Regions from separate parts of the Saccharopolyspora hattusasensis genome, predicted to be linked through region 3. Evidence: riboswitches for the same ligand, from Rfam matches in the RefSeq annotation. Region 3 holds a riboswitch; each other region holds the start of a gene.
The links. A riboswitch is a leader RNA that binds a small molecule or an ion and turns the genes downstream of it on or off. The one in region 3 is predicted to bind glycine.
Positions count from the first base shown of each region.

Region 1: it holds a riboswitch for glycine, as region 3 does, so the genes downstream of both, gcvH (glycine cleavage system protein GcvH) here and gcvT (glycine cleavage system aminomethyltransferase GcvT) in region 3, are expected to answer to the same signal.
Region 2: it holds a riboswitch for glycine, as region 3 does, so the genes downstream of both, gcvP (aminomethyl-transferring glycine dehydrogenase) here and gcvT (glycine cleavage system aminomethyltransferase GcvT) in region 3, are expected to answer to the same signal.

Region 1 covers NZ_JBPCDC010000001.1:3,100,142-3,109,773, reverse strand. Annotated here, with positions in the region: gene ACRXBZ_RS14085 (ABC transporter ATP-binding protein) at 1-820, opposite strand, end outside; gene ACRXBZ_RS14080 (hypothetical protein) at 1,283-1,498, opposite strand; gene ald (alanine dehydrogenase) at 1,959-3,074, opposite strand; gene ACRXBZ_RS14070 (PucR family transcriptional regulator) at 3,444-5,000, opposite strand; glycine riboswitch at 5,114-5,218, shown strand; glycine riboswitch at 5,219-5,316, shown strand; gene gcvH (glycine cleavage system protein GcvH) at 5,367-5,738, shown strand; gene ACRXBZ_RS14060 (L-serine ammonia-lyase) at 5,766-7,121, shown strand; gene ACRXBZ_RS14055 (hypothetical protein) at 7,474-7,671, opposite strand; gene ACRXBZ_RS14050 (DMT family transporter) at 8,271-8,588, opposite strand; gene ACRXBZ_RS14045 (SDR family NAD(P)-dependent oxidoreductase) at 8,629-9,369, opposite strand; gene ACRXBZ_RS14040 (TetR/AcrR family transcriptional regulator) at 9,500-9,632, shown strand, end outside.
Region 2 covers NZ_JBPCDC010000001.1:780,610-790,241, reverse strand. Annotated here, with positions in the region: gene ACRXBZ_RS03735 (propionyl-CoA synthetase) at 1-1,388, opposite strand, end outside; gene ACRXBZ_RS03730 (hypothetical protein) at 1,717-1,977, shown strand; gene clsA (cardiolipin synthase ClsA) at 2,149-2,862, shown strand; gene gcvH (glycine cleavage system protein GcvH) at 3,063-3,446, shown strand; gene garA (glycogen accumulation regulator GarA) at 3,580-4,065, shown strand; gene ACRXBZ_RS03710 (bifunctional nuclease family protein) at 4,457-4,933, shown strand; gene ACRXBZ_RS03705 (MerR family transcriptional regulator) at 5,173-5,745, shown strand; glycine riboswitch at 5,832-5,933, shown strand; gene gcvP (aminomethyl-transferring glycine dehydrogenase) at 6,108-9,002, shown strand; gene ACRXBZ_RS03695 (HesB/YadR/YfhF-family protein) at 9,167-9,436, shown strand; gene ACRXBZ_RS03690 (energy-coupling factor ABC transporter permease) at 9,613-9,632, shown strand, end outside.
Region 3 covers NZ_JBPCDC010000001.1:2,396,199-2,405,830, forward strand. Annotated here, with positions in the region: gene ACRXBZ_RS10515 (GtrA family protein) at 1-481, shown strand, start outside; gene ACRXBZ_RS10520 (hypothetical protein) at 506-1,102, opposite strand; gene ACRXBZ_RS10525 (NAD-dependent epimerase/dehydratase family protein) at 1,099-2,055, opposite strand; gene ACRXBZ_RS10530 (SRPBCC family protein) at 2,111-2,548, opposite strand; gene ACRXBZ_RS10535 (phosphoenolpyruvate hydrolase family protein) at 2,560-3,390, opposite strand; gene ACRXBZ_RS10540 (Tm-1-like ATP-binding domain-containing protein) at 3,387-4,601, opposite strand; gene ACRXBZ_RS10545 (ribbon-helix-helix domain-containing protein) at 4,612-4,809, opposite strand; gene ACRXBZ_RS10550 (hypothetical protein) at 4,930-5,085, opposite strand; glycine riboswitch at 5,501-5,609, shown strand; glycine riboswitch at 5,610-5,711, shown strand; gene gcvT (glycine cleavage system aminomethyltransferase GcvT) at 5,827-6,930, shown strand; gene glyA (serine hydroxymethyltransferase) at 6,956-8,236, shown strand; gene ACRXBZ_RS10565 (amino acid permease) at 8,447-9,632, shown strand, end outside.

The DNA of each region.
Region 1 (9,632 bases), 700 kb from region 3:
CCTCCAGCGCGAGGTCCGCGACCGCGCGGGAGTCGGAGCCGGTCACGGCGATCCGGCCGTCCGGGAGGTATTCGATGCTGTACCCCGCTTCCTGCAGCTTGTCGACGAGCTTGCTGGGGTCGGCGGCCTGCACGAGCGCCCGGGAGCGTTGCGCGGCGCGGAGCTGATCGAGGTGGCCGTCGAAGACGCAGCGCCCGCGGCTGATGATCACCAGCTGGTCCACGGTGTGTTCGATCTCCCGTAGGAAGTGGCTGGACATCAGCACCGTTCGACCGCTCGCGGCGAAGGCCTTCAGGAAGTTCCGCAGCCAGGCGATGCCCTCCGGGTCCAGCCCGTTGGCCGGCTCGTCCAGCACCAGCACCTGCGGGTCGCCGAGCAGCGCGGTGGCCAACGCCAGCCGCTGCCGCATGCCCAGCGAGAACGTGCCCGCCTTGCGCTTCGCGGCGGCGCTCAGCCCGACGAGTTCGAGAGCCCGGTCCACCTGCGCGTCCGGTACCTTCATCGCGGCGGCGTAGCACCGAAGGTGCTGGCGCGCGGTGCGGCCCGGGTGGAAGCTCTGCGCGTCCAGCACGGCTCCGACCACGGTCGCCGGGTTCGGCAGCTGGTGGAACGGCAGGCCATTGATCGTGGCCGTGCCCGCAGTCGGCGTGACCAGGCCGAGGAGCATCCGCAACGTGGTCGTCTTGCCCGACCCGTTGGGCCCCAGGAACCCGGTCACCGAGCCGGGCCGCACCGTGAAGTCCAGGTCCTGCACCGCGTTGACCGGGCCGAAGCTCTTGCTGAGTCCCTGCACAATGAGCCGGCCACTGCCGTCGTGCACGCGTCCCTCCATCCGTCACCCGTTCAGCCGTCGGTGACCATCCTGCCGGACAACGACGTGTGCTCAGGCGCGGAGCCTTAGTTTTCCCAGGTTGTTATCAGCGGCCCGCGGCGGATCCGGTGGGGGCGAGGAGCCCTCAGGCCAGCGGATGGACCGGTCGATCACGGACGCCCGGTAGACCCTGCCTAACCCGTTTCGAGGTGGCCGATCGTCATAGGAGTGAGCGGCGGCGGCGTGGGGGTGGGTGCGAGGTGGTCATGCCGGGGCGGATGAACTCGTTGGTGTCCCAATCGCTCGGGCCCGGGACCTGTCGAGGAGACGATCGGGTCGGGGATGACTTCGACGTCCTTCGTGTCAATCCTCCGACCTGCGCCGCAGATTCCGTCGCAGCGTTTCCAGACCGGTGCCGCAGGCGTGCGCGGGCTGCCCGCAATGATCATCGATGATGCTGCCGGTGCGCCGTCAGCCACACGGTGCACGGCCACGGTCGGCTGCGCGGCGCGCCCTGGCAGGAACGGCACCTGCCGGCCTCGTCCGGATCGTGTTCGTCGAGCAGGGCGCGGAGGTGAGCAGGTAGGAGGTGAGCAGGTAGAGCTGGGTGCGGGCGAGGGGCAGCAGCACTTCGGGGGTGTCGTCCGCGGTTGTGAGGTCGAGCCGATCGAGGACAGCTCTTCGCAACGCGCGTCTGTCACGTCGTCTCCCACCGTCGTTTTCGAGTGCGTCGGTGCTGCCGACAGGGATCGCGGGAACGGGTGCCCCGCCGACTCCATTGGGTGACGTCGGCAGTCGGGGCGCACGCCTGTACGGACACCACTGGATGCTCACCCCGTCGAGTGGTTATCGGTTCGGCTTGAAATTGGCGGCCATGCGGCGGCCCGCGTCGTCGGCAAATGGGCGATCGTGGCCTACACTGACGGTGGCGGCCTGCTCCCGGTGACCCCCAGGCTGGTTGAGCGGGCCGCCCCGTTCGGCTGTTTGAGCCCGTCACTCTTTCGGTGGTCTGAGTCTGTTCGTGCGACTGAACGGTGTCCCGGATCCTGTTGCGACGACTTCCAAGCCAGCGGGCATTCGAAGCTGTTGGGAGCAAGGGAACCTTCCTGCCATTCGTGGCAGGAAGGTTCCCTTGCTCCCAGTGCGATCAGCCCAGGACGCTGCTGAGCGGGGTGCTGGTGAGGCCGTGCGCCTCGGCGACCGGCTCGTTGACCAGCTTGCCGTCGTGGGTGTTGAGGCCACCGGCCAGCGCGGCGTCCGCGCGGCAGGCCTGCTGCCAGCCCTGGTCGGCGATGCGCAGCACGTACGGCAGCGTGACGTTGGTGAGCGCGTGCGTCGACGTGTTCGGCACCGCGCCCGGCATGTTGGCCACGCAGTAGAACACCGAGTTGTGCACCCGGTACGTCGGGTCGTCGTGCGTGGTCGGGTGAGAGTCGGCGAAGCAGCCGCCCTGATCGATGGCGATGTCCACCAGCACGCTGCCCTGCTTCATCTCAGACACCAGGTGGTTGGACACCAGCTTCGGCGCCTTCGCACCCGGGATCAGCACGGCACCGATGACCAGGTCCGCGGCCCGCACCGCCTGCTCCACCGAGTACCGGTTGGACGTCACGGTGCGGATTTGGCCGTGGAAGTCGCGGTCGATCTCGCGGAGCTTGTCGACATTGGTGTCGAGCAGCTCGACATCAGCACCCATGCCCATCGCGACGCGCGCGGCGTTGAGGCCAGCGACGCCACCGCCGATCACCACGACCCGCGCCGGGTGCACGCCGGGAACACCGCCCGGCAGCACGCCGCGGCCACCGCTGGGGCGCATCAGCGAATAGGCGCCGACCTGCGGGGCGAGACGCCCGGCGACCTCGCTCATCGGCGCCAGCAGCGGCAGGCTGCCGTTGGCGGTCTGCACCGTCTCGTAGGCGATACCGGTGACCCCGGACTTCAGCATCGCGTCGGTCAGCTCGGCGGAAGCCGCCAGGTGCAGATAGGTGAACAAGACCTGGTCCCGGCGCAGCCGCGGGTACTCCTCGGCGATCGGCTCCTTGACCTTGAGTACCAGCTGGCCTTCCGCCCACACCTCCTCGGCGGTGGGCAGCACCTTCGCGCCGGCCGCGAGGTAGTCCTCGTCGGGGATCGAAGAGCCCGCGCCGGCGTTCGTCTCCACGAAAACGTCGTGGCCGCGGGTGGTCAGCTCGTGCACGCCCGCAGGTGTGATCGCGACCCGGTACTCGTTGTTCTTGATCTCGCGCGGCACTGCGATCTTCACGGCGGAATCCTTTCGTCTCCTGTTGCGCACAACAATCCGCTGCCACTGCGGGGGGCGCATCATTCCCGCCGAATGAGATTGCCCCGCGCGCTTTGTGCTCGCAGCACAAAGCCCGTGGAGCGCCGATCCAGCGCGCGGACGGGGGCACGGACGGGGGCACGGACGGCGGACATGGCAGGAAGGTTCCCTTCCTCGCAACCGACCGGCAGCCCGGCGAAAGCAAGGGAACCGTCCTGCCACGAATGACAGGAAGGTTCCCTTGCGCACGTCACCGAGGGGCTCTGCCGCCCGGCTGTGACAGGAAGGTTCCCTTGTTCGAGCCCTGGGCGAGCTCGCTTGGCCTTGGGTGACAGGAAGGTTCCCTTGCTGTCAGCCGTGCTGCGCCCATCGGTCGGCGAGCAGCTGCGCGAACAGCGCGGAGCGGACGTTGGGGTCTTCGAGGTCGACTTCCACGAGTTGGGTGAGCCGCTTCATCCGGTACCGGAAAGTGTTCGGGTGCACGCGCAACTCGCGGCTCGCCTGCCGGGGATCGCCGGGGTGGCGCAGCCACGCGTGGAGCGTGGCCAGGTATTCGGTGCCCTGCGTTCGGTCGTGCTCGCGCAGCACCGGTAGCGGGCCGAGGGCACCGATACCGGCGTCGGTCGCCGCACCGGCCATCCGGCTGAGCACCAGCAGATGCCAGTTCTCCTCGTACACCGCCACCCGTTGCTGCAGTTGGCCGGTGCGCAGCAAGCTGATCAGCTCCTCGGCTTGCGACCGCGACTGGGGCAGCTCGGCGACCGCCACCGCGGTGCCCACCGCGATCAGCGGGCGCGGCGAAACGTCGTGGGACGTGAGCGCTGCCCGCAGATCCGGCCAGCCGCCCGCGCGCCCCCGGTCTGGCACCAGCGCGTAGAGCATGGTGCCGATCTCGGTGACCAGCGGGCGCCGCCCGATTCCGCGCGTGATCCATTCCCACATCGCCAACCGGTGCCCTTCCGCGGGGCTGGCGGACGGGGGCATTTCGATGGCGACGACCCGGTGCGCTTCGGCGGGCACCGCTAGCTCGTTCGCTGCCGCCCGCCAGCCTTCGCCGCCCTCCAGCAGCAGCCGCACCTGCTCGGCGGATCGGCGGCGCTCCGCGTCCGCCACCGCACGCCACCGCAGCAGTTGCAGCGCGACCAGCGGTGCGGTGTCGGCGAACGCGGTGGAGCGTTCTTCGGAAACCTCGCCGGGGACCACAGCCCACATCGAGCCGAGCAGTTCACCGCCCATCCGGATCGGCACCACCAGCCGGGGCAGGGTGCCGTCCTGCTGGGCGGGCACGAAGATCGCCGAACTGCCCTTGCTGAGCTGGCGGAACGTGCCGCGGGCGCGGAACTTGGCGAGCACGTCGTCGGGCTGCCGCCGGCCCATGATCGTCGAGATCCGCGCCGGGTCGGTGAGGTCCTGCCGGGCGGAGTAGGCCAGGACCTGGGAGCGCGCGTCCTCGATGGTGACCGGCGCGTCCACCACGTCCGCCACCGCGTCGGCGAGCCGGAACAGGTCCCCGACCCCGGTGCTGGACGCGTCGGCCTCCTCGATCTCGGTCCCGGCCAGCGCGGCACGGATCAGCCACACCAACTGCGCCCACGCCGTGCCAGGGCGGACCTCGACCAGCGCCACCCCGGCGTCCCGGGCTGCCGCGGCCACCGCGTCGTCCGCCGAAATCGGCGGTTTGAGAAGCACCGCCGCGGCACCCTTCGCGCCGCAATCCCTCGTCAACGCCACCGCGTGCTCGCGGTCCGGGATGGCCACGCCCAACACGAGGTCGCCGCCCGCCGCCGTCGGCGGCTGATCGGGTTCGGCGATGACGACGTCCCCGACGCACACGATCGGTTCCGGGGCGACCACGGTCCGCAGCAGTGTGGGGCCGACCCGCTCGACCAGTGCCCGGATGTCCAGCATCACCGGCCTCCTGAATACCTCGGGCCGCCTCCGTGCGTTGTGGGGGAGGGCATTGACACCAGGACTGGCCCGTTTATCGTTGCTGAGCACACCGACAATCGCATACCGGCCCTCGACCCCGTGCGGGAGAGACCCTGCGAGCTCACGCCGAGCCCCCAGGGCGCCGAAGGAGCAAGACTCCCCACAAACTCTCAGGCACCCATGACCGTTCGGGCGAGGCAACTCTGGAAAGCGTGCGTCTCATCGACGCTCCACCCACGGTGCAAGCCGCGAGGCCCGCGGCGAAGCTCTCAGGTTCCGCAACAGAGGGGGAGGCCCAGCCACCACGGGCACGAGTGCCCCCCGACTGCCTTGGAGCCTCCCGACATGTCCCTGCCTGCGCACCTGCGTTATTCCGAAGAGCACGAGTGGATCGAGGACCGCGACGAGCTGGTCCGCATCGGCATCACCCAGCACGCCGCGGACGCGCTCGGCGACATCGTCTACGTGCAGCTTCCCGAGGTGGGCGACAAGATCGAAGCGGGCCAGGCCTGCGGGGAACTGGAGTCCACAAAGTCCGTCAGTGACCTGTTCGCCCCGGTGACCGGCGAAGTCGTGGCGCTCAACGAGTCCGTCGTGGACGACCCGGCGCTGCTCAACGCGGAGCCGTTCGGCGACGGATGGCTGCTCGAAGTGCGCCCGACCAGCACCGGTTCGCTGCTCACCGCTGAGCAGTACGCCGAGCTGATCGCGGAGTAACGGGCCAAGCGAGGTAGGAGGCGGTCAATGGCGATCAGCGTCTTCGACCTGTTTTCGGTGGGTATTGGGCCGTCCAGTTCGCACACGGTTGGTCCGATGCGCGCGGCGCGGTTGTTCGTGCAGCGGTTGCACAGCGCGGGCCGGTTGCCGCAGGTCGAGCGGATCAAGGCGGAGTTGTTCGGGTCGTTGGGTGCGACCGGGCATGGGCACGGTAGTCCGAAAGCTGTGCTGCTGGGTTTGGAGGGGCACAGTCCGGAGACTGTTGATCCGGCGGCGGTGGAGGGCCGGGTCACCGAGATCCGTGAGTCCGGCCGGTTGCGTTTGGATGGGGTGCAGGAGATCCGGTTCATCGTGGACCGTGACTTGGTCATGCACCGGCGCAAGTCGTTGCCGTTGCATCCCAACGGGATGCGCTTCGCCGCGTTCGGTGCCGATGATGCCGAGCTGGACAGCGCGGTGTTCTACTCGGTGGGCGGTGGCTTCGTCGTCGACGAGGACGCTACCGGCACTGATCGGATCAAACCGGACGAGACCGCGGTGCGGTACCCGTTCCGCACGGGTGTGGAACTGCTCGCGCGGACCGAGGAGTCAGGGCTGCCGATCAGCGGTGTGATGCTGGCGAACGAGTTGTCCTGGCGTGGTGAGGATGCCGTGCACAAGGAGTTGCTCGGTATCTGGCAGGTCATGCGTGAATGCGTTGACAACGGCTGCCGCAACTCCGGTGAGCTGCCCGGTGGGCTGAAGGTCCGTCGTCGGGCGGCGGAGCTGGCGGCTTCGTTGACCGAGCGCGACGATCCGCTGGAGTGGGTCACGCTGTTCGCGCTCGCGGTCAACGAGGAGAACGCGGCTGGTGGGCGGGTGGTGACCGCGCCGACCAACGGTGCGGCCGGGATCGTTCCTGCGGTCCTGCATTACTACACGCGGTTCGCGCCCGGCGTGGATGATGCTGGTGTCGTGCGGTTCCTGCTGGCGGCGGGTGCGGTCGGCGTGTTGTTCAAGGAGAACGCGTCGATTTCGGGTGCGGAGGTCGGTTGTCAGGGCGAGGTGGGTTCCGCGTGTTCGATGGCTGCTGCCGGTCTCGCTGAGGTGCTGGGTGGAACGCCGAGACAGGTGGAGAACGCCGCGGAGATCGCGATGGAGCACAACCTCGGGTTGACCTGCGACCCGATCGGTGGGTTGGTGCAGATTCCGTGCATCGAGCGCAACGCGGTCGCGTCGGTGAAGGCGATCACGGCTGCGCGGATGGCGTTGCGCGGCGACGGCAGCCATTTCGTTTCGCTGGACAAGGTGATCAAGACGATGCGGGAGACCGGCCGGGACATGAAGGTCAAGTACAAGGAGACGGCCCGCGGCGGCCTCGCCGTCAACGTCATCGAATGCTGACCCTGCCGCGCGACCAGCGCGAGCACGGGAACCTTCCTGCCACCATCCGCCGGAGAGCTCTGCCACGTGAGCATGGGAACTTTCCTGTCACCTGGTGTGCGGTGAACGTGTCCAGATGCCAGCGGTGGAGTCCTTCTGCCGTCGGCATCGGCGTGCCCGTTGGTGCGAGGATGGGAACCTTCCTGTCACCGCCGGGCCGCCGGAGAGCTCTGCCGCGGGAGCATGGGAACTTTCCTGTCACGACTCGGCCCGGGTTCGTGAGGATGGGAACCTTCCTGTCACCGGCCTTCGTCGTCCCAGCCGAGGCGGGCGACCAGGCCGGCCCGGGTTCGTGAGGATGGGAACCTTCCTGTCACCGGCCTTCGTCGTCCCAGCCGAGGCGGGCGACCAGGCGCGGCGTGTCGACGCCGGCGCAGAGCACGACGTGCCGCGCGTGGTAGATCGCATCGGCCTTCTGGAACTCGACCGTGCCGTTGTCCAGCACCAGCAGGCTGTGGATGTCGTTGGCGACGATGTGGTCGCCGACCGAGCCGGCCAGCGTCTCGATCATCGCCCGCCGGATTGCCCCGACCCGGGGCGCGCCTGCCGTCGAAGCACTGCACGTCGGCGCCGCGCCGCAGCAGGCCGTCCGTGGTGGACAGCCCGAGTACCCCGGCGCCGATCACCGCGATGTGTCCAGTTACCTCTTGTGCTCAGCCATTTCCCGCTCCTCCAGCCGATGCCGTCGTCTGGCTCTCCTGGCGGCAGCCGGATCCCAGGATGCTTGGCCACCCCCGCCGCGACATCACGTGTTCTCGGGAGCAGCGAAGCGACGATGCCGCCTCGCGCTGGGCGAGGCGGCATCTCCTGTAGGGGAGCGGAGAATTTAAGTGTCTGCAGTGGTCGATTTGCTGTAGGCAGCATGCCTGCGACAGGGCGGGTTCTTGCCTTTGAAACGGCGAAGCCGCTTAGCGCAACTAAGCAACTTGCACCGCCGCGGGTTCTCAGACTGTGCCCACCCCGTCGGGGTTCTTGGCGAGGCCAGTCCGCGAAGCCGCGTATTGGTCATACGTAAGCCGGGGCTCCCGGAGGCCAGGCGGCGTCTGTAATTCCCGCAGGGGGGACGCCACCTGCACCGCTAAGCAAAGCGAGTTCTCACGGTCTTCGCGATCAGCCTTCCACGAACTTGAGTCCGGCTATGCCGACCACGATCAGCCCGAGGAAAGCCAGCCTGGACACCGTCATGGGTTCGCTCAGGAAGACCATCCCCACTGCAGCGACGCCGACGGTGCCGATGCCGACCCAGATCGCGTAGGCGCTGCCGACCGGCAGCTCCTTCAGCGCCACCGAAAGCATGCCGAGGCTGATCATGGCGACGGCGATGCCCAGCACCGCCGGCCACACCCGGGTCAGGCCTTCGGCGTGCTTCAACGCCAACGACCAGACGATCTCCAGCAGGCCCGCTACGACGAGGATGACCCAAGCCATTGCTGCTTCCCTTGTTCCAGAAGGTGAACGCACGCCGCCGTCAGGCGTTGGCGCCGGCGTCGACGAGGATGCCGGTGCCGGTGATGTTGCGACCGCCCTCGCCGGCCAGGTACGCGACCGCCGCCGCGATGTCGGCCGGGGCGTTGTAGCGGCCGAGGGCGGTCAGGGCGCGCTCGGCGTCCGCCTCCTCGCCGTCGGCCGGGTTCATCTCGGTGTCGGTGGAGCCCGGGTTCACCAGGTTGACCGTGATGCCGCGCGGACCGAGGTCGCGGGCGAGGCCCCTGGTGAAGCCGGTCAGCGCCGACTTGCTCAGCGAGTACAGGCTCAGGCCGGGGCCGGGAGTCCGGTCGGCGAGGTTGCTGCCGATGCTGATGATCCGGCCGCCCTCGGGCAGGTGTTTGACGGTGGCCTGCACCGCCACGAACACCGCCCGCACGTGGATGCCGACCGTCTCGTCGAACTGCTCCAGCGTCAGTTCGTCGATGGTCGCCCACGGGAAGATCCCGGCGTTGTTGACCAGGATGTCCAGCCGGCCGAACTCCGCGACCGTCTGCTCGACGGCGCTGGTCACGGCCGCTGCGTCGGTGGCCGGGGCCGCGAACGCCGCGCCGCGTCGGCCGGCTCCCTTGATCTTGCCGACCACGTCGTTGGCCCGGTCGGCCGAGGTGTTGTACGTGATCGCGACGTCGGCACCGTCCGCGGCCAGTCGCTCGGCGACTGCCGCACCTATGCCGCGGGCACCACCGGTGACCAGCGCGACCTTGCCGTCCAAGCCCGTCATGAAGCCCTCGATTTTCTGTGTCGAACGATATATAAATGGCTATCATCGCTACCCTCGGGTGTCAACAAGCCCGCTGGGAAAGGTGTGAAGCGGTGCGGGACCCGCGCCGCCTTGGGAGGAGGGGAAGCCGATGTCGCCACGTGGGCGCCCGCGCAGCTTCGACCGGGAGGCCGCCCTGCGAACCGCCATGGAGCTGTTCTGGGAACGCGGCTACGAGGCCACGTCACTGAGCGACCTCACCGGCGCGATGGGGATCAGTTCGC
Region 2 (9,632 bases), 1.6 Mb from region 3:
CGGAACCGCTCGTCGGCGCCCCACAGCGTCGGCAGCGTGCCCGGCGGCAGCGGCAGCTTGATGCAGATCGCACCGTCGGTCTCCGGCGGCAGCGGCTGCCCGGCCTGGTCCAGCACCACGACGTCGTAGCCGGGCACGGGCACTGTCGGCGACCCCGCCTTGACCGGCATCGGCTCCAGCCCGCGCAGGTTCGCGCAGATCGGCCAGCCCGTCTCGGTCTGCCACCAGTGGTCGACCACCGGCACGCCGAGCCGCTTCGACGCCCAGTGGTAGGTCTCCGGGTCCAGCCGCTCGCCGGCCAGGAACAGCGTCTGCAGGCTCGTGGCGTCGTGGGCGGCCAGCAGCTCCGCGTCCGGGTCCATCCGCTTGATCGCCCGGAACGCGGTCGGCGCGGTGAACAGCGCCTTGACGCGGTGGTCGGCGATGACCCGCCAGAACGCCCCCGCGTCTGGCGTGCCCACCGGCTTGCCCTCGTAGACCACGGTCGTCGCCCCGGTCAGCAGCGGCGCGTAGACGATGTAGGAGTGGCCGACCACCCAGCCGACGTCCGAGGCGGCCCAGAAGACGTCACCCGGCCCGATGTCGTAGATGTTGGCCATCGACCAGCGCAGGGCGACCGCGTGCCCGCCGTTGTCGCGCACCACGCCCTTCGGGCGCCCGGTGGTGCCCGAGGTGTAGAGCACGTACAGCGGATCGGTGGCCTTCACCGGCACGCAATCGGCCGGTTCGGCCTGCGCCAGCGCGTCCTGCCAGTCCACGTCGCGCTCGCCGAGCTCGGCGAGGGCCTGCTCGCGCTGGAACACGATCACCCGCTTCGGCTGGTGCTCGGTCATCCGCAGCGCTTCGTCGACGATCGGCTTGTACTCGACGATCCGGTTCGGCTCCAGGCCGCACGACGCCGCGACGATCACCGTCGGGCGGGCGTCGTCGATGCGCGCCGCCAACTCCTTCGGCGCGAAGCCGCCGAAGACCACCGAATGCACCGCCCCGATACGCGCGCAGGCCAGCATCGCCACGACGGCCTCGGAGATCATCGGCAGGTAGATCACGACGCGATCGCCCGGCTCGGCGCCCTGCGCCCGCAACGCCCCGGCGAACAGCGCCACCCGGTCCAGCAGCTCCCGGTAGGTCCAGCGGCGCACCTCGCCGGTCATCGCCGAATCCCAGATCAGCGCCGTCTGCTCGCCGCGGCCATCGCGGACGTGCCGGTCCAGCGCGTTGAAGCAGGTGTTGAGGACGCCGTCGGGGAACCACCGGAAGAACGGATCCCCGGTGGCGTCCAAGGCACGCGAGGGTGCCTGCTCCCACTCGATCGCGGCCGCCGCGTCGAGCCAGAAGCCCTCCGGGTCGGCCAGGCTCCGCCGGTAGGCCTCGGCATACGCACCCATGACCACATTCCTCCCGCTCCCGCTGCGATGTCGCCTGTGGTCCTACCGCACAACGCGGAGTAGCGCCAGGGTCACCCGCAGCGAAGTGCGAAACGCTTTTGTCACAACCGAAACACGGATGATCGGACGAGCGGTGACCGGACTTCGGTCGCGCTGAGCGCCGTTCGGATATCCGGATGCACTTCGGCGACACAACGTGTCCGTTTGGCGCTGGGTGGGCGGATCGGCGCGACAGAGCGTGCTCGGCCGAACACAATCAATCGAAGTCGATGATCGGGCTAACACCACGGCGCATCGCGCCGACAACCGAATCGGAGGTGCTACAACGATGAGCACGGAACCGGCCCTGTCTTCACAGGCATTCGCCGCCCAGTCCGCCGAGGCCGCTGCCGCCGGGGTTGAACCCGCACGCAGCCCGTCCGCCGAACTGCCCACCGCGCCGTGCAGCGTGGTGTGGAGCGGTGGCCATTCCTACGTTCGCGAAGGGTCCACCGGGGCTCGCTGGGCGGGTGTCGACGACCGAGGCCGGGCCCGGTTCCTCACCGATGCGGATCTCCGCCGCCGCGGCTGGAGCCATAGGCAGGCCTAGCCCGCGCCGGTGGCCGACGGCTCCCGCCGCGCGGAGCAGCCCGATCGACCGGCTTCGCGGGAGCCCGGCCGCCAAGTGTGTTGTGCGAGGAATGTGAGACCCTGATCTGGCCGGGATGCACAAGTTGCGTCCGAAGTGGGGGCAGGACGCACAACCATTCAGGGGAGGCTCGTGGTGCAGGATGCTGAGCGCACCACGGAGAACACCACGAGCGGAGACGGCGGGATGAACGCCGGTCCGGCGGGCCAGGAACCCGCAGCAGGACGACCCGATCCCGGCATAGCCCGGATCCGGGAGGCGGCCGCGGGTGTGTGGGCCGATCCGTGGTGGACGCTGCCGAACCTGCTCAGCGTGATCCGGCTGGCCGGCGTGCCGGTGTTCCTCTGGCTGCTGCTCGGCCCCAAGGCTGACCTGCTCGCGCTCCTGGTGCTGGTGATCAGCGGTATCACCGACTGGCTCGACGGCAAGCTCGCCCGCTGGCTCAACCAGTACAGCCGCATCGGCGAACTGCTCGACCCGGCCGCCGATCGCCTCTACATAGTCGCCACCCTGGTCGCCTTCGTGCTGCGCGACGTGGTGCCCTGGTGGGTCGCCGCCGCGCTCGTCATCCGCGACGTGGTGCTCACGCTGTGCCTGCCGGCGTTGCGATGGCACGGTTACGAGCCGCCGGACGTGCACTACCTCGGCAAGGCCGCGACCTTCTGCCTGATGTACGCGTTCCCGCTGTTGCTGTTGGTGCAGGAGGACTTCCCGCTGTCCGATGTGGTGCGCCCGATCGCCTACGCCTTCACCTGCTGGGGCGGCGCGCTCTACCTGTGGGCCGGCATCCTCTACCTCGGGCAGGTGGTGGCGGCGGTCCATCAGGCCCGCGCCAAACCGGTCTGAGCACCGTTCGGTCGTCCCGCGCGAAGGGCACCTCTTGTTGAGCAAATCGGCAAGAGGTGCCCTTGGTGCGGCATGGGTGCGCATGGGTTCGAGAGTCGCCTTGCGGCCTGTGCCGCGTGGTGAATACGCTCGCCGAGCCGATCACGTGAAGCTCGTGGCCGGTGATCCACAGCACCAGCGGACCAGGAAGGCGGGACCACGTGGCGGCCCCGGACGAGATCAAGTACACCGAAGAGCACGAATGGGTTCAGCGCACCGGCGACGACACGGTGCGCATCGGGATCACCGAATACGCCCAGCAGCAGCTGGGCGACGTGGTGTTCGTGCAGCTGCCGGAACCCGGCCAGCAGGTCACCTCTGGCGAGTCGATGGGCGAGGTCGAGTCGACCAAGAGCGTCTCCGAGATCTACGCCCCGGTGAGCGGCGAGGTGGTGGCCCGCAACGACCAGCTGGAAGACGAACCGGAGCTGGTCAATTCGGCACCGCTGGGGGGCGGCTGGATGGTCGAGCTCAAGCTCGCCGACCCGGCCCAGCTGGACGCCCTGCTCGACGCCCAGGCCTACCAGAAGCTGACCGAATCCTGATCCGACCAGGCAAGATCGTCGGACTGTCGGGGTCCGGGAGGAAGATGTCGGGAGTCCCGCGTTCCGTGCTTGTACCTGCACTGTACGTTGGGTACATACTTGGCACGATCTATCCGCGTAGAGGAGAGCTCAGGTGAGCCAATTCCCCGGGCACGGCGATGTTCCGCCGGAGCAGTCACCGGAGACCACCTCGGTCTTCAGGCCCTTCCTCTCGGAGCCGGAAAGCACCGAGAGTGCGTCCCCGGAGCCCGCCGCCGCATCCGCATCCGCATCCGCATCCGGGGTCGATGCGCTGCCCGCAGGGTCCGCCCTGCTGGTGGTGAAGCGCGGCCCCAACGCGGGGTCGCGATTCCTGCTGGACCGGGAGACCACCAGCGCGGGACGACACCCCGACAGCGACATCTTCCTCGACGACGTCACGGTTTCCCGTCGGCACGCCGAGTTCCGGCGCGAAGGCAACGACTTCGTGGTCGTAGACGTCGGCAGCCTGAACGGTACCTACGTCAACCGGGAACCGGTGGACACCTCGGTGCTCGCCAACGGTGACGAGGTGCAGATCGGGAAGTTCCGCCTGGTATTCCTTACTGGTCCGATCGATGGGGGCCCAGGCGCCCGCTGAGGACGCCCTGGGAACGACTTGTCGACCCGCCAGCGGGGCGACGCCGAAGCGGCGTCGCCCCGCTAGCGCGTCAAGGTACTGCGCAGCCGAGATCAACTGCATCCTCGCGCGGGGAATTTCCCGACGTCGCAACCGGTTTCCACGTTGCAGCGGTCCTCTTTCCACCGGCCCAACGGGGCGGTGGGCGGTGTATCGTGCTGGTAATGCTCGATAAGGAGCTCAGCCTGTGGTTCGGGCCAGATGCACCGGCAGGAAGGCCGCGAATTCGGTGGTCGACCAGACCGCTAAGGGATGGGCGTGTCCGCCGCAACGCGGGTAGCGTCGGAGGCGTCGGTGCGCGATCCTCGACGGGGATGTCACGCTTCGGCGCGCTGGAGGAGGCGATGTGACGATGAGCAGCGAGATGCGCGTCGTCGGCGTGCGAGTTGAACTACCAGCAAACCAGCCGATTCTGCTGTTGCGCGAGGCGCACGGCGAGCGTTACCTGCCGATCTGGATCGGCTCGGTCGAGGCGACCGCCATCGCACTCGAGCAGCAGGGTGTGCGGCCGCAGAGACCCCTGACTCACGACCTGCTGAAGGACGTCATTGGGGCCCTGGGACGCGACCTTGAACAGGTGCGGATCACCGATCTCCAGGACGGCACCTTCTTCGCCGAGCTGGTGTTCGACGGGGATGTGCGGGTCTCGGCGCGGCCGAGCGACTCGGTGGCGCTGGCACTGCGCATCGGGGTGCCGATCCACGCCGACGAATCGGTGCTGGACGAGGCCGGGCTGATCATCCCGGACGAGCAGGAGGACGAGGTCGAGAAGTTCCGCGAGTTCCTCGACTCCGTGTCGCCGGAGGACTTCCGCGGCGCGGACACCTGAGCCTGCCGATCGACCCGACGAGACCTCCCGGCCCCTGTCCGCGCGCTGCGGGCGGGGGCCGGGTCGTCCGGGGCCCGCGCGTCGCGTTGACCTCCCCGCGGGGCAGGCATACCGTCGAACTTACGCGAATTGCCCCGGTGTGATTCGGTCGCTGGGCGGTGTTCGCGGCCCCGGATCGCGACGGTCCGGGCGCTGGTGATCGTCGTCGTCGGCTTCGTGCCGGACGAGGGGAGGCAGGCGTGGTCGAGGAAGCGCCCAACCGGGATGCTGCCGCGGAGCAGGGCGAGCTGTTCCCCGACGCCGCAATGCCGGACGAGCTGGTCGGCTACCGGGGTCCGGCCGCCTGCCAGATCGCCGGCATCACCTACCGCCAGTTGGACTACTGGGCGCGCACCAAGCTGGTCGGCCCGTCCATCCGCAGCGCCGCCGGCTCGGGCTCGCAGCGCCTCTACTCGTTCAAGGACATCCTGGTGCTCAAGGTGGTCAAGCGACTGCTGGACACCGGGGTTTCGCTGCACAACATCCGGGTCGCGGTGGACCACCTGCGCAACCGAGGCGTGCAGGACCTGGCCCGGCTCACGCTGTTCAGCGACGGGACGACGGTCTACGAGTGCACCTCTGCCGAGGAGGTGGTCGACCTGCTGCAAGGTGGCCAAGGGGTGTTCGGCATCGCCGTCAGCGGCGCGATGCGCGAGATCAGCGGCACCATCCACGACTTCCCGGCCGAGCGGGCCGACGGCGGCGAGCTGGTGCCGCTGGTCGACGACGAATTGTCCCGCCGCCGGCGCGACCGGCAGGCTGAAACGGGCTGATCGCGGCCGGCCCCGGCCGGTGGTGTGCGGCCGGTGACATCACGGGTCCGCTCGACCCCCTGGTCGGGTAAGCTGCGGCACATCGCCGACCCCGTGCGGGAGAGTCCGGCCCGGCTTCGGCCGTGGTCGGCGCCGAAGGAGCAAACCTCCCCGCCAACCTCTCAGGCCACCTGGACCGCACGGGCGAGATGCCTCTGGAAAGAGGATGCACCACGGCTGTGGCGCATCCCGCCGACGGTGCAAGCCCGGTTCCCGGGTGAAGCTCTCAGGCGTTCGCTTCGCGGACAGTGACAGAGGGGGAGAGCAGAGCAGTTCCGGCTGTTCTGCCGCCCTTTGCCCGCCGCGACAATTGAGGTTTGGCGATGACCGACGTGACCCACGATCGCATTCCACTGGCCGCCCTGGAGCACGGAACGCCGTTCGCCGACCGGCACGTCGGGCCGATGCCGGCCGAGCTTGCCCGCATGCTCGACGTGATCGGCGTCGGCTCGTTGGAGGAGCTGGGTCAGAACGCCGTGCCGGACACCATCCGGGAAGGCGACCTGCAGCTGGCGCTGCCCGAGCCGGCCACCGAGTCCGAGGCGCTGGCCGAGCTGCGCGAGCTCGCGCGCCGCTGTCGCCCGCACGCCGAGATGATCGGGCTGGGCTACTACGGCACGGTCACGCCGCCGGTGATCCTGCGCAACGTGCTGGAGAGCCCGGCCTGGTACACCGCCTACACCCCGTACCAGCCGGAGATCTCGCAGGGTCGGCTCGAAGCGCTGCTGAACTTCCAGACGATGGTGGCCGACCTGGCCGGGGTGCCGGTGGCCAACGCGTCGATGCTCGACGAGTCCACCGCGGCGGCCGAGGGCATGACGCTGGTGCGCCGCGCGGGCCGGTCGAAGTCGCCGCGGTTCGTGGTGGACGCCGACACGCTGCCGCAGACCATCGCGGTGATCGAGACCCGCGCGGAGCCGCTGGGCATCGAGATCGTCGTCGCCGACCTGTCCGCTGGCGCGCAGGCGCTGCCGGAGGACGAGTTCTTCGGCGCGCTGCTGTCCTACCCGGGTGCCTCCGGTGCGGTGCGCGACCAGGAGCAGATCATCGCCGAGGTGCACCGGCGCGGCGCCAAGGTCGTCGTCGCGGCCGACCTGCTGGCGCTGACGCTGCTGCGCTCGCCCGGCGAGATCGGCGCGGACGTGGTGGTCGGCAGCACCCAGCGATTCGGGGTGCCGATGGGCTTCGGCGGCCCGCACGCCGGATTCATGGCCGTGGCCAAGGGACTCGAACGGCAGCTGCCGGGCCGGTTGGTCGGCGTGAGCGTCGACGCCGACGGCAACCAGGCCTACCGGCTGGCGCTGCAGACCCGCGAACAGCACATCCGCCGCGAGAAGGCCACCAGCAACATCTGCACCGCGCAGGTCCTGCTGGCCGTCGTGGCGTCGATGTATGCCGTGTACCACGGCCCCGCCGGGCTGCGGTCGATCGCGACCCGCGCGCACCGGATGGCCGCCGTGCTCGCCGAGCAGCTGCGCCGCGGCGGGGTCGAGGTGCTGCACCGGGAGTTCTTCGACACCGTCGTCGCGAGGGTGCCGGGCAAGGCCGACGACGTTGTCGCCACGGCCCGCCGGGTCGGCATCAACCTGCGCCGGGTGGACGCCGACCACGTCGGCATCAGCTGCGACGAGACCACCACGCGGGCGCACCTGGCGGCGGTGTGGCAGGCCTTCGGCGTCACCGTCGGCGACGCCGACGAACTCGACATCGAGACGCCGGACGCGCTGCCCGCGGCGCTGGAGCGCACCTCGGAGTACCTGACGCACCCGGTGTTCCACACCCACCGCTCCGAGACCTCGCTGCTGCGCTACCTGCGGCAGCTGTCGGACAAGGACATCGCGCTGGACCGCAGCATGATCCCGCTGGGCTCGTGCACCATGAAGCTCAACGCGACGGCCGAGATGGAGCCGATCACCTGGCCGGAGTTCGGTTCGCTGCACCCGTTCGCGCCCGCGCAGGACGCCGAGGGTCTGCTGTCGATCGTCAAGGACCTGGAGACCTGGTTGGCGGAGGTCACCGGCTACGACGCGGTGAGCCTGCAGCCGAACGCCGGTAGTCAGGGCGAGTTCGCCGGGCTGCTGGCGATTCGGGCCTACCACCGCAGCCGTGGTGCCGCCGACCGGGACCTGTGCCTGATCCCGGCGAGCGCGCACGGCACCAACGCCGCCAGCGCCGTGATGGCCGGGATGCGGGTGATCGTGGTCCGCTGCGACGACACCGGAAACATCGAGCTGGAGCACCTGCGCGAGCTGGTCACCGAGCACGCCGACGACCTCGCCGCGATCATGATCACCTACCCGTCCACGCACGGCGTGTACGAGGACACCGTGCGCGAGGTGTGCGGCCTGGTGCACGACGCGGGCGGCCAGGTGTACGTCGACGGGGCGAACCTCAACGCCCTGATCGGCCTGGCGCGGATGGGCAAGTTCGGTTCCGACGTCTCGCACCTGAACCTGCACAAGACGTTCTGCATCCCGCACGGCGGTGGCGGGCCGGGCGTCGGCCCGATCGGCGTGCGCGAGCACCTGGCGCCGTTCCTGCCGAACCACCCGATGCAGCCCGCAGCCGGACCGGTCTCCGGCGTCGGCCCGATCAGCGCCGCGCCGTGGGGCAGCGCCTCGATCCTGCCGATCTCCTGGGCGTACGTGCGGATGATGGGTGCCGACGGCCTGCGCCGCGCGACGCTGACCGCGGTGGCCGCCGCCAACTACGTCGCCCGCCGCCTGAACACCTACTTCCCGGTGCTCTACACCGGCAAAGGCGGCTTCGTGGCGCACGAGTGCATCCTTGACCTGCGGCAGATCAGCAAGACCAGCGGAATCACCGTCGACGACGTCGCCAAGCGGCTGGCCGACTACGGCATCCACGCGCCGACGATGTCTTTCCCGGTGGCCGGGACGCTGATGGTCGAGCCGACCGAGAGCGAGAACCTGGCGGAGCTGGACCGCTTCTGCGAGGCGATGATCGCCATCCGCGCGGAGATCGACAAGGTCGTCGCCGGGCAGTGGCCGGCCGACGACAACCCGCTGGTGGGCGCCCCGCACACGGCGGCCTCACTGGCTAAGGACTGGGACCACGCGTACTCCCGCGAGGAGGCGGCCTACCCGCTGGGCACCGATGTGGTGAAGGTGTGGCCGCCGGTGCGCCGCATCGATGGGGCCCGCGGCGACCGCAACCTGGTCTGCTCCTGCCCGCCCCTGGACGCCTACCAGTCGTGAGGGACGTCCGTTGGTGGGAGCGCCTCCGGTCCGCCGTTGCGGCCGGGGGCGCCTCCGTGTTCGGGGTGGGTGCGACACGTCCGGTCGGGTTCGGTTTGCGTGCGGTGTGGGCGGGGTGACACGGTGGCCCGGTCACCTGACCGGCTCCGAGAGGAAGTGGAGCAATGCTCACCATCAGTGAGAGCGCGGCGGAGGTCATCAAGCTCGTCCTCGTCGGCGGCGACTCTCCGGAAGGTTCCGGCCTGCGCATCGCGCCGGCTGAGCAGGGCCTGCAGGCGTCGATCGCCGACCAACCGCAGGCCGGCGACGAGGTGATCGAGGAATCCGGCGTGCGGGTGTTCCTCGAATCGCAGGTCGCGACGCTGCTCGGCGACAAGGTGTTGGACGCCGAGCAGGACGCCAACGGTGAACTGGCGCTGGCCGTTCGCGACTGACCGAAGGGACTTGAACCGTCGGCCCGGGTGTTTTGCCCGGGTCGACGGTTTTTTGCGCCGAACTGCGATCTAGGACTCCTGCCAGACACTGGTGATAGCGGTATTGCGGCAACTACTCTCGATGCGCAACTGCTCAGGTTGGGAGGGAATGCGTCGTGCAGACCACCACGCTCGCCATGCACATGAGTGACGGGCT
Region 3 (9,632 bases):
GGCCACCGAGAGCACCAGCGCTCGGCGCCGCTATTGGCGGTTGCTCAGCCGTTTCGCGGCCGCTTCCGCGGTGGCCACCGGAATCAGCCAGCTCGTTTTCCTGCTGTCGTACTCGCTCGGCGCCACACCGGTGCCGGCCACCGTGCTGGCCTGGCTGGCCGGTGCGATTCCGAACTTCGTGCTGAACCGGCGGACCTGGGGCGGCGGCGGCCGGGCCGCGCTGCGCGGCGAGATCCTGCGCTACGGCGCGATCTCGGTGGGCACCGCACTGCTCGCCGCGCTGGCCACGCACAACGCAGAAGTGCTCGCCCACGCGCTGTTCCCGGAGGCCCGGGCGGCGCAGGTCGCCGTGGTCTGGGGCGCTTTCCTCGGTACTTACGCGGTGATGTTCGTGGTCAAGTTCTTCCTCGTCGACCGGTTGGTGTTCACCGCCCGGCGTTCCCGCCACCAGGTTTCGAGCACCACCCGCGCGAAGCGGTAGCCATAGCGGAAGTTGTTGCCCTTCTTACTGACACCGGCGGTGCGCGCCAGCATCCGCATCGGCTGCTCCCGCACCCGGTAACCGCGGCTGAGGACGCCGACCAGCAGCTCGGCGGACTGGTACTGCGGCTGCTCCAGGGCCACCGAGTTGGCCGTCACGCGGCCGCCAACCGGTGGCCAGCAGCACGAACACGGCCGCCGGAACCACCAGCGTCACGCCCACGACGCGCACCACCACCGCCGCGGCCAGCACGATCCCGGCCAGCGCGGCGAGCTTGGGGCCGGGCGCGGCGGCCAGCGCCGCGATCCAGGCCCGGACCTCGAAACGACGCAGCAGCGCGTAGATCCCGGCGCCGAGCCCGAGGCCCAGCAGGTGCTGCACCGCCGCCACGCTGGTCAGGCTGCCCACCGCCAGCAGCGGCCACAGGAAGAGCTCATAGCCGATCGGGTTGATGCCGCCGGGGAAGAACGCGCCGACGTCGTCGAGGTAACGGAACGAGTCGATGTAGAGCAGCGCGGGCCGGTAAGCCAGCTGCACCACGATCCGCAGGGCCAGTCCGGCGAGCAGCAGCAGCGCCAGCAGCCAGTGCCGGCGGAGGACGCGCGTGAGCGCGGTGCTCATCGCGCCCCGCGGAAGTCCGCCCAAACGGTGCGCAACCCCTCGGTGAGCTCGACGTTCGGGGCGTAGCCGAGTTCGCGCTGCGCCTTGGCCACGTCCACGATCACCGCGGGCATCTCGCCGTTCTTGGCCGGCACGTGGTTGACCGGCACGGGTTCGCCGGTGGCCGCGCGGACCGCGTCGATGAGCTCCAGCACGGAGATCGACCGCCCGCGGCCGATGATCGCGGTGCCGGTGTACTGCTTGTCCCACGCGGCGAGGACGCCCTGCACCACGTCGTCGATGTGCACGAAGTCGCGGGACTGCGAGCCGTCGCCGTAGACCTCGACGCCGCGGCCCGCCAGCGCGGCGCGCATCAGCCTCGGGATGAAGCTGTCCTTGTGGCCCATGCCGGGCCCGTAGATGTTGGTGAAGCGCAGCGCGCAGGTGGCCAGCCCGTAAGCGCCGGCGTAGCCGGAGAGCAGCATCTCGCACGCCGCCTTGGTGGCGCCGTAGGGCGTGAGCGGGCGCAGCGGCAGCGCCTCGGAGATCGTGCCGCGGCCGATGTCGCCGACCACCGCGTTGGTGGAGGCCAGCACGAACCGGCGGACGCCGCGGGCGCGAGCCAGTTCGAGGAGTTCCTGGGTGACCGCGACGTTGTTGGCATAAGTCTCGGCGGGCTGGTCCACCGAGCGCAGCACCGAGGTGATCGCCGCCAGGTGGATGATCCCGGCCGAGTCCGCCGAGACCGCGGCCTCCCGGACCGCGGCGTCCCGCAGGTCGCCTTCGACGTGGGTCACCAGGTCACTGCGCAGTTCGGCGGGCGGGGCCTGGGTGTCCACGATTGTCACCCGGGTGCCGCGCTCCAGGAAGGCGCGAACCACTGCTCTGCCGACGAAACCGGAACCACCCGTGATGGTGACGGTGTCTGCTGCGTTAGCTGCATTTGCGGCGGAAGGATTAACGCTGCTTGGCACGCGCGGACTCTAACCGCCACCGGATTCGCTCCGGTTCACGCCCATCCCGGCCGGATTAACCGCCCAGATGTTCCCGAAGTCCGTTCAGCCCGGTTCGGTAAACGCCCTTGGCGAAGGTCTTGTCCATCTTCTCCTCGTCGGCGGCATCGGCGTCCCAGTGCGAATACCACTCGACGAAGCTGTGCCCGGTGTCGGTGATCGGCGCGATCCGGATGGTGGAGCGGTAGCTGCGCACCGGGAACGGGCTTTCCACGAATTCGTAGGCGTAGCTGCGCTCGGTGTCGTCCAGCGCCACCAGCCGCTCCCGGACCGCCCCGCCGTCGGCGAGTATCAGGTGCCGGACGCACCCCACCGCGTCGGCCGCGCCCCCGCCCTCGATCTCGCTTCGCTCGATCGCCGGGTGCCACGTCGGCAACCCGTTGAAGTCGCGCACCGCCTGCCAGACCTGCTCGGCCGACACCTCGATGACCGCGCTCGTGTAGGACTTCGCCACCGCTTGCCTCCTCAGAACCTGAGTTTCTTGAACGCCTTGGCCTGTTCGGTCAGTGCTTGTTCGGTGGGCAACCGCTCCATGCTGCTCGCACCGTAGAACCCGTGGCAACGCTTGGTCCGCGAAAGCACGTACGAGGCGTCTTCCGGCATCGAGACCGGCCCGCCGTGGCAGAGCACCAGCACGTCCTCGCGGACCTCGGTCGCCGCCTGCGACCACTCGTCGATCAGCGCCACGCAGTCGTCCAGCGACTTTGCGGTCCCGGCGCCGATCGCGCCGCCGGTCGTCAGCCCCAGGTGGCACACGATGATGTCGGCGCCGGCCTCGGTCATCGCCCGGGCGTCGGCGCTGGAGAACACGTACGGAGTGGTCAGCAGGTCGGCTTCGCGCGCGGCGGCGACGAGTTCGACCTCCAGGCCGTAGCCCATTCCGGTCTCCTCCAGGTTCGCCCGGAAGGTGCCGTCGATGAGCCCGACGGTCGGGAAGTTCTGGATCCCGGCGAACCCGAGGTCGCGCAGCTCGCGGAGGAACCGGTCGCGCAGCATGAACGGGTCGGTGCCGTTGACGCCGGCCAGCACCGGGGTGTGCCGCACCACCGGCAGCACCTCGCGGGCCATCTCCACCACGACGTCGTTGGCGTTTCCGTAGGCCAGCAGCCCGGCCAGCGAACCGCGCCCGGCCATCCGGTAGCGGCCCGAGTTGTAGATGACGATCAGGTCGATGCCGCCGGCCTCTTCGCACTTGGCGGACAGGCCGGTGCCCGCGCCGCCGCCGACGATCGGCTCACCGCGCTCGGCCTTGGCGCGGAACCGGCGCATCAGTCCGGCGCGGTCGAATCGGCTCATCGTGCCTCCTGCCTGGTTCGCTCGGCGGATCCGGTGATCTCCCGGAACGCCGCGACCAGCGCGGCGGCGAACTCCGGATTGTTGATGTTGTGCGGCACCCGCTCGACGCGCCGGTCGGCGGTCTGCCGCACCCGGCTCTCCAGCGTCTCGAAGAGGACCGCGTCCGCGCCGGGATCGCAGAAAGGCTGCCCCGGTGAGTCCAACATGGACACTCCGCCGGCCGGGAGCAGGAACCGCACCGGGCCGTCGCAGGCGTTGAGCTTGCCTGCGATGAACTCCGCGATCCGGCGGCACTCCCCTGCGGACGTGCGCATCAGCGTGACCTGCGGGTTGTGCACGTACAGGTTGCGGTCCCGGTACTGCGGCGGAACGGTTTCCAGCGCGCCGAAGTTCACCATGTCCAGGGCGCCGCACGAGCCGACGTAGGGCACTCTGGTCCGGGCGATGGCGTCCAGGCGCTGCTCCCCCGCGCTCATCACGCCGCCGGCGATCAGGTCGCAGACCTCGGTGGTGGTGATGTCCAGGACGGCGCGCACCAGGCCGTCGTCGACGAGCTTCTCCATGGCCCGACCGCCGGTTCCGGTCGCGTGGAACACCAGCGGGTCGTGGTCGGCGGCCAACTGCTCGGCTACCGCGGTCACGCACGGCGTGGTGACGCCGAACATGGACAGCGCGACGGCGGGCTTGTCCTCGGCCGCTGGCAACGGGTGGGTCACCGCGCCCAGCAGCGCGTGCGCGGCGTTTCCCAATACCTGGCGGGAAATCCGGTTCAGCCCGGCGACATCGGTGACCGACGGGAACATCGCGATGTCGGTGGCGTCCACGTAGGGCGAAACGTCGCCGGAGGCCACTGTGGACACCATGACCTTGGGCACGCCGACCGGCAGCGCGCGCATCGCGGGCGTGATCAGCGCGGTGCCGCCCGAGCCGCCGAGCCCGATGACCCCGTCGACGTCCTGCGCGACCAGGAACCGCTCGAACGCCGCGGCCATCGCGGTGACGGCCGATCCCCGCTCGCCGGTGAACACCGCGTCGGCCCCGTCCGGGTGGTGCGCGGCGACCTCGGCGGCCGACACGTCGGCGTCGGAACTCCCACCCGCGGTGGACAGGTCCACGGTGATCACGGGGTGCCCGCGGGCGATCAGCCCGGCGACGTAGAGCAGCTCAGCGGCCTTAGTGTCGAACGTCCCGGCGACGTACGCGCTGCCCACCACTAGTGCGTCACCGGGACAGCAACTCCAGCAGCTCAGCATCTTCCGCGAGGAATCGGCGCACCTGGTTCGCCCGGAACTCCTCGTGGCGGGCAAAGTACTCGCGCAGCGCTGCCACCGCGATCTCGTGCATCGACCGGCCCTCTCGCTCGGCTACATCGCGGAGCTTCGCGTTGTCGTCGTCGTTAAGCCGCAGAGTCGTGGCCATTCCGGCATGGTATCGCGTGGTATCCGCTGATACCACATGCCCTTGGGGCACGAGAAGACCCCCGGCGCCTGGGGTTCTTGGGTTCTAGCGGGCACCGGGGGCCTTCGTCGGGGTTTTCGGTCAGTGGCCCTTGCCGCCCTTGCCGAAGAACTTGTTCTTGACCTGGTCGATCTTCTCCTTGTTCTTCGGGTCGGTGGCGTACTTCTTGGCCTGGTCGATCACCTTGCGGCCCTGCGGGCTGCTGGCGAAGTCGGCGACCTTCTTGAACAGAGACATCGTCGCTCCCGGCGGTTCGGAGTCACGGCTGTCACCAGGCTACCGACAAAACGGGCAGAGGTCTTCTCGCGAGGACAGCCCCGACGTGGCGTATCCCGCACCGCTGCGCAAAACGAGCCCGGAAACAGAGTGAGTGGAGCCCAAGAGCCGAGTTCCGCGGAAGCACGGAAGGTTTGAGCGAAGTCCAGGGAGAACTCGGAGCGTTCACCGGACGGCAGCAGGGCCACCCAGGGGAACTCCTCGGAGAGCATGTCGATCAGTTCGTCCGGCGACAACCGCGCAAACGCGGCACGCACCGCGCGCGCCGCCGTCACGGCGCCTTCCGACGCCCCGACGGCCCGGTCCTACCCGCCCGGTTGACTGGGTCACGTTCAGTTCGTAGCGTCGGCGTTCGCACAACCGAATACCGCGCCGATGACGTCGTGCGGGAGAGACTCCGGCCCCCGAGCAACCTCGGGAGACCGGAGCGCCGAAGGAGCAATACTCCCCAGCAAACTCTCAGGCACCGGCACCGCACGGCACCAGGCGAACACGGAGAAAAGCAGGAGCAACGCGCTTCTCGCCCACGGTGCAAGCCGCCCCTCGCGGGGTGGCGAAACTCTCAGGCCAATGACTCCGGGGAGACCGCCCGACCAGCGCAAGCCCGCGCAGGTCGGGGTCGAGGTGTCCCCGATAAGGTTGGGCGCAGTGAGCTGACCGGCCCTCGACTGCCGACCGGCGCCCACCAGGAGGAGTCGCACCATGTCGTCGCCACGACAGACGCCCTTGCACCGAGTACACGAAGCCCTCGGGGCGACATTCACCGAGTTCGCCGGTTGGCGGATGCCGCTGCGCTACTCCGGCGACACCGCCGAGCACAACGCGGTGCGCAACAGCGCCGGCCTGTTCGACCTAACCCACATGGGTGAGATCCGGATCAGCGGCCCGCAGGCCGCCGAGGCGCTGGACTACGCGTTGGTCGCGAACGCCTCCGCGATCAAGCCCGGCCGCGCCCGCTACACGATGATCTGCAACGCCACCGGCGGCGTGCTGGACGACCTGATCGTCTACCGGCTCGGCGAGCAGGAGTTCCTGGTCGTGGCCAACGCGGCGAACGCCGCCGTGGTCTCCGCCGAACTGGCCGAGCGGCTCGGCGGCTTCGACGCCGAGCACCAGGACGTCTCCGACGACTACGCGCTGATCGCCGTGCAGGGCCCGAACGCGGTCGCCATCCTCGCCCCGCTGACCGACACCGACCTCGCCGAGGTCAAGTACTACGCGGGCTACCGCAGCCAGGTCGCAGGCAAGGACGTGCTGCTGGCGCGTACCGGCTACACCGGCGAGGACGGCTTCGAGCTGTTCACCGCGCCCGGCGACGCGGAGGCCGTCTGGCAGGCGCTGACCGAGTCCGGCGCGCAGCACGGCCTGCAGCCCGCCGGGTTGTCCTGCCGCGACACGCTGCGGCTGGAGGCGGGCATGCCGCTGTACGGCAACGAGCTGTCCGCCGACCTCACGCCCTTCCAAGCCAGCCTCGGCCGGGTGGTCAAGCTGGACAAGCCCGGCGACTTCGTCGGCAAGGACGCGCTGGCCGCCGCCGCGGAGAAGCCCACCGAGCGCACACTGGTCGGGCTGAGCACCGACCAGCGCCGGGCGCCCCGGCACGGCTACCGCGTGCTGGACGCCGACGGCGCCGAGATCGGCGTCGTGACCAGCGGTGCCCCGTCGCCGACCCTCGGCCACCCGATCGGCATGGCCTACGTCGACCGCGACCACAGCGAACCCGGCACCCAACTGCAGGTCGACATCCGCGGCAACAACGTCGCGGTGCAGGTCGTCGAGCTGCCGTTCTACCGCCGCAATGCCTGACGAGATCGAACCAGGAGGCAACACCATGTCGACACCGGACCTGTTCAATGACCAGCTGGCCGCGGTGGATCCCGAGGTGGCGGCGGCGGTCGGCGCCGAGCTCAACCGCCAGCAGACCACGCTGGAGATGATCGCTTCGGAGAACTTCGCACCGCAGGCGGTCCTGGAGGCGCAGGGCTCGGTGCTGACCAACAAGTACGCCGAGGGCTACCCGGGGCGCCGCTACTACGGTGGCTGCGAGCACGTCGACGTCGTCGAGCAGTTGGCCATCGACCGCGTCAAGGAGCTCTTCGGGGCCTCCTACGCCAACGTGCAGCCGCACTCCGGGGCGCAGGCCAACGCGGCGGCGATGTTTGCGCTGCTCAAGCCCGGCGACACGATCATGGGCCTGGACCTGGCCCACGGCGGTCACCTCACGCACGGCATGCGGATCAACTTCTCCGGCAAGCTCTACAACGTGGTGCCCTACCACGTGCGCGCCGACGACCACCGCGTGGACATGGACGAGGTCGCCCGGCTGGCGCGGGAGAACAAGCCGCAGCTGATCATCGCCGGCTGGTCGGCGTACCCGCGGCAGCTGGACTTCAAGCGGTTCCGCGAGATCGCCGACGAGGTCGGCGCGTACCTGATGGTCGACATGGCGCACTTCGCCGGTCTGGTTGCCGCCGGGCTGCACCCGAACCCGGTGCCGCACGCGCACGTCGTCACCACCACCACGCACAAGACCCTGGGCGGCCCGCGCGGTGGCGTGATCCTGTCCTCGGACTCGGAGTTCACCAAGAAGTTCAACTCGGCGGTGTTCCCCGGCCAGCAGGGCGGGCCGCTGGAGCACGTGATCGCCGGCAAGGCGGTGGCGTTCAAGATCGCCGCCGATGAGGAGTTCGCCGACCGGCAGCGCCGCACCGTGGAGGGCGCGCAGATCCTGGCCGAGCGGCTGCTGGCCGACGACGCCGCCAAGGCCGGTGTGCAGCTGGTCTCCGGCGGCACCGACGTGCACCTGGTGCTGGTGGACCTGCGCGACTCCGAGCTGGACGGCAAGCAGGCCGAGGACCGGCTGCACGAGATCGGCATCACGGTCAACCGCAACGCGGTGCCCAACGACCCGCGGCCGCCGATGGTGACCTCCGGCCTGCGCATCGGCACCCCGGCCCTGGCCACCCGCGGCTTCGGCAAGGACGACTTCACCGAGGTCGCCGACATCATCGCCGAGGCACTCAAGCCCGGCTTCGACGAAGCCGCCAGCGGCAAGCTCCGGGCCCGCGTCGAAGCCCTCGCCGCCAAACACCCCCTCTACCCGAACCTCTGATCGGAAAGCTTTGCCAGGAGAAGAACGCCGCATTTCGGCCACGATGACCGAAAAGCGGCGTTCTTCCTGTTTTCGATCCTAAGTGGACCATGATGGAACGGGAAAAGGCCGTATTCCAACTGGTTCAACCCCCCTTGCGGGCCCTCGCCGGATGCCGGATTATCTGCGCAGTTTCGGCGAAACACGCTGGCGAGTAAGGGGTCCACTTCGATGAGCCAACCAGTGGCCGAGGAGTACCGGAAGGATCTGAGTTCCCGGCACATCAACATGATCGCGATCGGCGGGGCGATCGGGGTCGGCCTGTTCCTCGGTTCAGGCAAGGCCCTGCACCAGGTCGGCCCCGGCCTGATCCTGATCTACGCCATCGCCGGGCTGATGATCTTCTTCGTGATGCGGGCGCTCGGCGAGCTGTTGATGTACCGACCGGTCAGCGGGTCGTTCGCGGAGTACGCGGGCGAATTCGTCGGCCCGTGGGCGAAGTTCGCGGTCGGCTGGGGCTACTGGCTGGTGTGGATCGTCACCGGCATGGCCGAGATCACCGCTGTCGGCAAGTACTTCCAGTTCTGGTTCCCGACGATCCCGCAGTGGATCCCCGCGCTGGGAGCACTGATCGTGCTCAGCGGGGTGAACCTGATCGCGGTGAAGCTCTTCGGCGAGTTCGAGTTCTGGTTCGCCCTCATCAAGGTGCTGGCCATCATCGGGCTGATCGTGCTGGCCGCGGCGATCCTGGTGTTCGGCTTCAGCGACCTTGGCGACACCGCGGCGCTGAGCAACATTTGGTCCCACGGCGGGCTGTTCCCCAACGGCATGGCCTCGTCGCTGCTGGCGTTCCAGATCGTCATGTTCGCCTTCGTCGGCGTCGAGATGGTCGGCCAGACCGCCAGCGAGAGCAAGAACCCGCAAAAGGTGCTGCCGCGGGCGATCAACTCGGTGATGTGGCGGATCCTGATCTTCTACGTGGGCGCGCTAACCGCGCTGACCGCGCTGGTCCCGTGGTTCCAGTTCCCGACCAGCGGTAGCCCGTTCGTGCAAGCGTTCACCCTGATCGGTATCCCGGCGGCGGCCGGTGTGATCAACTTCGTGGTCACCACCGCGGCGCTGTCGTCGTGCAACAGCGGCATCTACTCCACCGCGCGGATGCTGCGCACGCTGTCCGAGGACAGCCAGGCGCCGCGCTCGGTGGGGGTGCTCAGCGGCCGGGCGGTGCCCTCACGGGCCATCGGCGTCACGTTCGGCGCGATGCTGATCGGCGTGGTGCTCAACTACTTCGTGCCGGAGCAGGCGTTCACCTACATCACCAGCGCCAGCACCGCCGGTGCCATCTTCACCTGGGCGATGATCTTGATCGCGCACCTGGGCTACCGGCGCAAGGTCGCCCGCGGCGAACTCCAGGCCG